Regions from separate parts of the Paenibacillus sp. M2 genome, predicted to be linked through region 1. Evidence: predicted binding sites of a transcription regulator. Region 1 holds the regulator's gene; the other holds the start of a gene.
The links. The regulator Rex, encoded in region 1, represses fermentation and respiration genes when NADH is low (regulators of the CRP and FNR family bind a similar motif). The targets are predictions, from matches to a motif close to TTGTGAAATATTTCACAA.

Region 1 (4,220 bases):
ATGAGAGTCTTGTGATCGATGAAGCACATCATCTGGAGGATGTAGCTGGTAAACATCTTGGAATGCATATGAAATATTTCACCTTGGTTCATACACTGACCCGCCTGTTTAAAGACAGTCGTAATGGACAGCTGCCTATGCTTCGTTCGCAGTTATCCGGGCATGAAAATTCGGTGCAATGGGGCTCCATGGTGGATCAGATGTTCCCGCTCGCTCTTGAAGTTAAGGATCTGTGGGATCGTATGAGTGATGCCTTGTTCGGTCTGTTGCCTGAACGAAGTGATGCTTCACCGGGAGAGACGGGGCAATTTTCCCTGCGTCTGAAAGCTTCTCAGAAACCTGCAAAATGGCAGGAGTTGCAGGGTCTGGAGAACCAGATCTATGTGACTCTGGGCGATTTGGTTCGCAAAGGGGACAAATTGCTGCTTGAAGTGAAAGAGGATCAGGATGATTATCAATCGGATAGTCTGATTACGGACATTACAGGATTGCTGAAAGATCTGACCACATTGAAGGAGAATCTGCGTTTCTTCATGCGTATGGATGATGCCAAAACGGTGTACTGGATGGAAGCCAGCGGTCAATTCCGCAGCAAATCTCTCCAGCTGTATGCTGTACCTGTAGATGTCAGTGCACAACTTAAGGATTTATTTTTTGATAAAAAGAAAAGTGTTGTGCTTACATCGGCTACGCTTTCGGTAGATAAGTCATTCCAGTTCATGATTGAACAGCTTGGCTTGCAGGAAGCTTCCGAGAATAATCGGTTGTTAACGTCGATGCTGCCATCACCTTTCAACTATCGCGATCAGGCACTTCTGGTGATTCCGCGTGATTTCCCGAGTGTGAAGGGCAGTGTGGGTGATGCGCACTTTGTCAATATGCTGGTGCAATCACTTGCAGAGACGGCAATTGCCACGCGTGGACGCATGATGGTTCTGTTTACTTCATACAAGATGTTGCGACAGGTCTATGATCCGCTGAAGGAGGCGCTATCTGGTAACGACATCTCGTTGCTTGGGCAAGGCGTTGACAGTGGAAGCCGCTCTAAGCTGACTCGCAGGTTCCAAGATGCCAAAGCTACGGTACTTCTGGGTACAAGCAGCTTCTGGGAGGGTGTAGATATCCCGGGAGAGGCGCTAACCTGTCTCGCTATTGTGCGACTGCCTTTCCAGCCACCGAATCATCCGTTGGTGGAAGCCAAGAGTGAGTTGCTTCAGGAACAGAAGAAAAATCCGTTCATGAAACTGTCCGTGCCGCAAGCGGTCATTCGTTTCAAGCAGGGATTTGGCCGGTTGGTGCGTACAGCGAAGGACAGAGGAATTGTCATTGTTTATGATACACGGGTGATTGAAGCGTACTATGGTAAATTCTTTTTATATTCATTACCTGGTCCCAAAATGGAGCATATGCTCACGGAGCAAATGGTTCCACGAATTACCGAGTGGTTGGAAAAACCTGTTAATGAACAAGAATAATGGTTGTTTTGTTCGTTATATCATTGCATGAGACTATCGTTTGGCGTTAAACTTTATTAGATATTTCCGTATCCGATTAAAGCAGTTGCACGTAAGAACTTATAACCTAAATTACAAGGAGCATTCTGTATAAAATGTCATGTTTATCTTTGAGTTTATACAGAATGCTCATCTTTTCATCTATTATTTTATCGTGGCCTTGGTAAGGGGGAGCAAGAATGAAATCGGATAAAATTTCGGAAGCGGTGGTACGACGTCTGCCTGTATACTTGCGTTATTTGAACGAGTTGCATCAGCGTGAGGTGGCTACTGTTTCTTCTCAAGAGCTTGGACAGAGGCTGGATCTGAATCCGGCCCAAATTCGTAAAGACCTGGCTTACTTCGGTGATTTTGGTCGTAAAGGGATCGGGTATGATGTATCCTATTTGATCGAGAAAATTCGTCACATTCTCAAAATCGATCAGCAAATTAATGTAGCTCTGGTAGGAGCGGGTAATCTCGGTCAAGCCTTGTCCAACTACAACACATATCTGAAAGACAACATGAAGATTGTTGCTGTATTTGATGCATATGGACCGAAGATTGGTAGTCAGATTAACAGTTTGACGGTAAAACCAATGAATGAATTGACGGAAGCGGTTAAAACAGAAAACATCCGCATCGGAATTATCACGGTTCCGGATACGGAAGCCCAAAATGTAGCCGATCAGCTTATTGAATCCGGAATCGAAGCGATTCTTAATTTTGCACCAACCATTCTAAAAACACCGCCGCATATCCGCATTCACCATGCTGACTTTACAACGGATCTGCTTAGTTTGGCCTATTACTTGGAGACTGGAAAGGACGACGAGGAAGATGACAACAAATAGATGGGTAATTCACAACGGCAAATTTGCCGTTAATGAAGGCGGCACAACATGGAACGTGGTTCAAGGATACATGGTTGTCGAGGATGACAAGATTGTGCATATTGGTGAGACATTGCCGGATGGAGACAAAAATTGTACCAAAGTGGATGGAAAAGGACTGTTCTTCCTGCCGGGTCTGATCAATACGCATGGTCATGCAGCAATGTCGTTGCTCAGAGGGCACGGAGATGATCTTGCGTTGCAAGTATGGTTGCAGGAAAAAATGTGGCCGATGGAAGCGAAAATGACTTCACAAGACGTATATTGGGGAACTTCGCTATCGGTGCTTGAAATGTTGAAAGGCGGAACTACAGCTTTCCTGGACATGTACGATCACATGGATCAAGTTGCCAAAGTTGTGGAGCAATCCGGTGTTAGAGCAGCACTGGCACGTGGTGTAATCGGGCTGTGCTCGGAAGAAGAGCAACTGCGGAAACTGGAGGAGTCGGCAGCGTTTGCACGTGAGTGGAATGGACAGGCAGATGGTCGCATTACAACTGTAATCTCGCCACACGCCCCATATACATGCCCTCCTGACTACATAGAGAAGCTTGTGCAGGTCGCGAACGACCTGAACCTTCCTCTCCATACACATATGTCTGAAACGCTTCGTGAAGTGGAGCAGAACGTGGCTGATTATGGACTGCGTCCTGTGGCACATCTGGAGAAACTGGGCTTTTTCTCACGTCCATCCCTGGTTGCACATGCGGTGCATCTGAATGACGAAGAGATTGAGATTCTGGCCCGTCATGATGTGGCTGTATCCCATAACCCGGGAAGTAACCTGAAACTTGCTTCCGGTGTTGCGCGGGTACCAGCATTACTGAAAGCAGGAGTTACCGTTTCACTCGGAACAGACGGACCGGCAAGCAACAACAACCTGGATATGTTCGAGGAAATGAGACTGGCTGCATTGATCCACAAAGGTGTATCTGGTGACCCGACGGCTGTGCCAGCAGGCGAAGCGTTACTCCTCGGAACGTCATACGGTGCCAAGTCCATTTTCATGAACAATACCGGAGCACTTGAGGTCGGCATGAAGGCTGATTTTATCGCTCTTGACATTGAACAGGCACATTTCTATCCACATACAGACCTGATCTCACATACAATCTACTCGGCTTCTGCCAAAGATGTTGAGCACGTATGGGTGGATGGAAAACAAGTGGTCAAACACGGCGAATGTCTGACGCTGGATGAAGAACGCATTTTGCGTGAGTCTCAATTGGCATTTGATGGTCTGCTTGCTCGTTAATTGCAGGACAGAGCATCATAGGGAAAGGAAGTTCGGCTTTTGAAGAAAAAAAAGAAGTGGATATGGATTTCGCTGCTTGCACTGGTTCTGATTCTGTTTGGACTTCAGCGTTATTACGTCTATGTCACGCAGGACCAGCGTAAGGAAGAAGCTCTCGCTATACAGGCAGCACAGAAGCAACTGGGCATTACATCCTATGATGAATTGCGCAAGTACATCTGGGGAGACAAAGAAGGCTCTGACAACATCTACTGGACCCTGATCGGCAAAAATAAGGATAACCAGGATGTTATGGTCTGGGTTAAATTCGATGCAAACAATCAACCGGCTAAGGGTGCAAACGCTGTACACAGTGAGCTGCTGCAGAATGGCATGTCCGAAGCGCAGATCCGCAATCGCTTCAGTTCTGAAGTTCCTGCCGGCGAGATTAAACGAATCATGCCCGGAGTTGTGAATGGAATATATGTGTGGCAAGTGTATTATAAAGACGGTACGCATAACCACTATCGCTTTTATCGTTTTAGCAATGGAGAACAGGTGGACCTGGTCTACACACTACCGAACAGCTAGTACAAATAG
Region 2 (4,220 bases), 2.3 Mb from region 1:
GGTTGTACTGGGTTTCCCTTGTAACCAGTTTGGAGGGCAGGAGCCAGGTACAAGTGAGGAAGCGGAATCATTTTGCCAGATTAACTATGGTGTGAATTTCCCGGTGTTTGCCAAGGTAGATGTGAATGGTGAGGACACTCATCCCCTGTTCCAATACCTGAAGGAGCAACAACCTGGCGTAGGCGAAACAAGCGACATCCAATGGAACTTCACCAAGTTCCTTGTTAACCGTGAAGGTGAAGTGGTAGGTCGTGTTGAACCGAAAGAATCTCCGGAGACAATGATTGCAGATATCGAGAAATTGCTCGGTTAAACCATGAGCGTTTGAGAAGCCTGTTCTTGCATAAGCAAGATGGGCTTCTTTGGTTATTTTATATACGTGGCTTTATTCTCTTCACAGGTAGGCGTTGCTCCATAGAGACCTCTAACTTTATGCGCCGATACAGGGATTACGGAAGCCATTACATAGCATAAACCGACCCGAATCCGGGGACAATGAAATCAATACAATGAAGGGAAGAAAGGCTTAAATACAGGGAAATGACCTCCTTCGACAAACTTTTTTTGCACAACCTATTGCAATGTGAAAAAGATCACATTATAATGAGTGTATAAAGTGAAATAAATCACATACACAGTTTCGAATAAGAAGTGAAATATTTCACAACCACAATAACATTATATTCAAACTCATTTATATATTTCGAGGAGGAACTTTTAATGAAAATCGCAGTTATCGGATGTACACACGCAGGGACCGCAGCCATCGTAAATACCGCCAAATTGTACCCGGATGCTACCATCACCGTGTATGAGCGCAATGACAATATCTCCTTCCTATCTTGTGGCATTGCGCTCTACGTAGGTGGGGTTGTGAAAGACCCTGACGGTTTGTTCTATTCTTCGCCTAATCAACTGGCAGAGCTTGGTGTTGAGACCAAGATGCTTCACGAAGTTACAGCAGTCGATGCCAAGGGTCATACCCTTCAGGCTAAAAACCTGCAAACCGGGGAAGAATTTGAAGATACGTTTGACAAACTGATCGTGACAACCGGGTCATGGCCTGTCGTTCCAAAGCTTGAAGGCATCGAGATGGATAACATCTTACTTTGTAAAAACTACAATCATTCCAACACAATTATTGAAAAAGCCAAAGATGCCAAACGTGTTACTGTTGTAGGTGCAGGATATATCGGCGTAGAGCTGGTGGAAGCTTTCCAAATGAATGGCAAGGAAGTTACTCTAATTGACAGTGTGGACCGGATTTTGAACAAATACCTGGACCCTGAATTCACGGATGCGATCGAAGATACGTTGACTGGACGCGGCATCAAGCTGGCTCTTGGTCAAACAGTACAGAAGTTTACTGGAGAGAATGGCAAAGTGACCAAGGTGATTACGTCCAAAGGAGAGTTTGAAACCGATCTGGTTATTCTGTGTATTGGTTTCCGTCCAAATACAGAGCTGCTCAAAGGCCAAGTGGATATGCTGCCAAACGGCGCAATCATCGTGGATAAATATATGCAAACGAGTCAAAAAGACGTCTTCGCTGCGGGTGACAGCTGTGCTATTCATTACAACCCAACAGGCAAAGCATCTTACATTCCACTGGCAACCAACGCCGTGCGGATGGGTACACTCGTGGCCCGTAACCTGGTTCGTCCTACGACACCGTATATGGGTACACAAGGAACATCGGGTATCAAAATTTATGAGCAAAATATCGCGGGTACCGGGATGACGGAAACGTCTGCTGCTGATGAAGGTCTGATTGTTGAATCTGTCGTACTGGAAGACAGCTACCGTCCGGAGTTCATGCCAACGGCTGAGAAACTGTTGCTCAAAGTAGTATATGAGCAGGCTACTCGTCGGATCGTCGGAGCACAGGTGATGTCTCAGGTTGATCTGACCCAATCGATTAATACGATCTCGGTCTGCATCCAAAATAACATGACCGTAGATGAGCTGGCCTTCATCGACTTTTTCTTCCAGCCACATTACAACAAACCATGGAACTTCCTGAACACGGCGGGTCTGCAAGCACTGCCTCCAATAGAAGTAAAAGCACCAGCAATGGTGTAAGGAAGCAGAATAGATGGTTTAACAGCGATCTTGATAAACGCCATACAAAGATAAGTCATGCTTATCTGTAAATATAAGGTGTACAATAACTGCCAGGAATACGAAACAAGGCGGACGATTATAAGCAAAAAGAAGACTGGCGATTAAACGTCAGTCTTTTTTTGTGGTTTTTTAGCATCAAAAGGCCTTATATACTCTTGCTGACTTAACTATTCCAAGACACTCTTAAAGTATCTTTTTAAATTACATTGTGATAATTTGCACAAAGTTTCATGCAGTACCAAGATACAATTGAGATATGGCATTCAACGTATAACTTATGAATTTCAGATGGTTTTATCCAATGATGAACAATGAAGGAGAGGATGGATGATATGGCAGCAAAAACACCTCTTGAGGTTGCACAATATACGGCGCAAACAGGCATGAAGAAGGCTCAATATCCGGTGTCTTCTGTATTGGTGCTTAGTTTCATGGCAGGTGCATTTATCGCGCTGGGTTTTCTACTGGATATCCGGGTGATTGCTTCTGCGCCAGCTGAGTGGGGGAGTCTGGTCAATCTGATTGGAGCGGCAGTGTTCCCGGTTGGACTAATCATGGTGCTCATAGGTGGTGGCGAGCTGCTGACAGGTAACATGATGGCAGTTCCGCTTGCTACGATTGCAAGAAAATTATCCGTGGGTAGCATGTTGAAAAATCTAACCTTAGTGACGATTGGTAATTTTGTTGGAGCTTTGTTTGTCGCGTACGCGTTTGGACATGTGCTGGGCCTGACCGGAGAGGGTGTATATCTGGCGAAAGTGGTGGATATGGCTGGGCATAAGTTGCATGACGGCTTCCTGCAAGCTTTCATCTCTGGCATCGGCTGTAACTGGCTGGTGGCACTGGCCGTGTGGCTATCTTATGCATCCGATACGATGAGTGGCAAGGTACTGGGCATTTGGTTTCCAACGATGGCATTTGTGGCGATTGGATTCCAGCACGTTGTGGCCAATATGTTCCTCATCCCGGCGGCAATCTTTGAAGGGCATTATTCGTGGGGCCAATATGTGATGAATTTTATTCCGGTATGGCTCGGGAATCTGACTGGTGGTGCTCTGTTTGTAGCTGCAGCCTATTGGGTGGTGTACCTGCGCCAAGCTGAGCCGAAAGTGAAACCGGAGGCAGCAAGGTTGATCGAAGCTGTGGAGACGGAGGCTAGAGTGATGTTGAGCAAGCAGGCGTAGCGAGGTATATATATTCATGTAGAAGTGAAGACGATTCTGATCTTGCTCGGTTCATGGCGAATATGCTGTGATGGAGCAGGGCGGGATCGTTTTTTTTGTATGGGGTTTTTTGTTGGAGTTTAAACGCAAAATAAATTCGCCATGACAAGGTTCGGGGGAACGAAACCTGTTCATGGCGAATTTCGGGAGTGGTCCATGATATGGCATGAGGAGGAAGTGGGGAAACACTAGCCTAATGCCTTATTTTTAATTTACCCCTGATTTCTGAAGTTGAATCAAACTCAAAAACATTTTTTGAAAATAATTTAAAGCTGCTATAGCGGCAAATATGAAGCAAAAACATACTGTTCTCTTTACGCGATAACCTCGAAGAAGATATGATATAGGGATAGCTTTTGAAGAGGGGGAGCCTTACGATGATCGATCAGGAGAATGGTGTATTTGCGGCGGTGTGCCCGCTCGACTGTCCGGACACTTGTGGTCTGTTATTACATAAAGAGAACGGAAAAATTGTGAAGGTGGCAGGCAATCCGGATCATCCGATCACCAAGGGTGCCATTTGTAATAAAGTTAGAAATATGACTGAGCGGGTGTATCACCCCGAGCGTCTACAATATCCGATGAAACGTGTAGGAGCCAAAGGTGAAGGCAAGTTCGAACGAATCAGTTGGGATGAAGCGATTCGCGAGATTACGACCAAATTCACTGCATTGTCCGAAACCTACGGCCCGGAGAGCATCCTGCCCTACAGCTTTTACGGTAACATGGGCATTCTCGGCGTAGACGGTATGGATCGGCGTTTCTTCAATGCACTAGGTGCAAGTGTGCTGGAGCAGACGATCTGTAATGCCGCCGGAAATACGGGCTGGAAATATACGATGGGGGCCAACCGGGGAACGTTGCCGGAAGATA

Region 2: a site for Rex is predicted at 2,331-2,348, ahead of ACETMN_RS30880 (formate/nitrite transporter family protein). Genes of this name have one in related genera too.

What each region holds. Positions count from the first base shown of each region.
Region 1 covers NZ_CP169648.1:4,522,349-4,526,568, reverse strand. Annotated here, with positions in the region: gene dinG (ATP-dependent DNA helicase DinG) at 1-1,475, shown strand, start outside; gene ACETMN_RS20475 (redox-sensing transcriptional repressor Rex) at 1,694-2,347, shown strand; gene ACETMN_RS20470 (amidohydrolase) at 2,334-3,641, shown strand; gene ACETMN_RS20465 (DUF5590 domain-containing protein) at 3,681-4,211, shown strand.
Region 2 covers NZ_CP169648.1:6,781,339-6,785,558, reverse strand. Annotated here, with positions in the region: gene ACETMN_RS30890 (glutathione peroxidase) at 1-313, shown strand, start outside; gene ACETMN_RS30885 (FAD-dependent oxidoreductase) at 721-2,082, shown strand; gene ACETMN_RS30880 (formate/nitrite transporter family protein) at 2,457-3,308, shown strand; gene ACETMN_RS30875 (molybdopterin-dependent oxidoreductase) at 3,725-4,220, shown strand, end outside.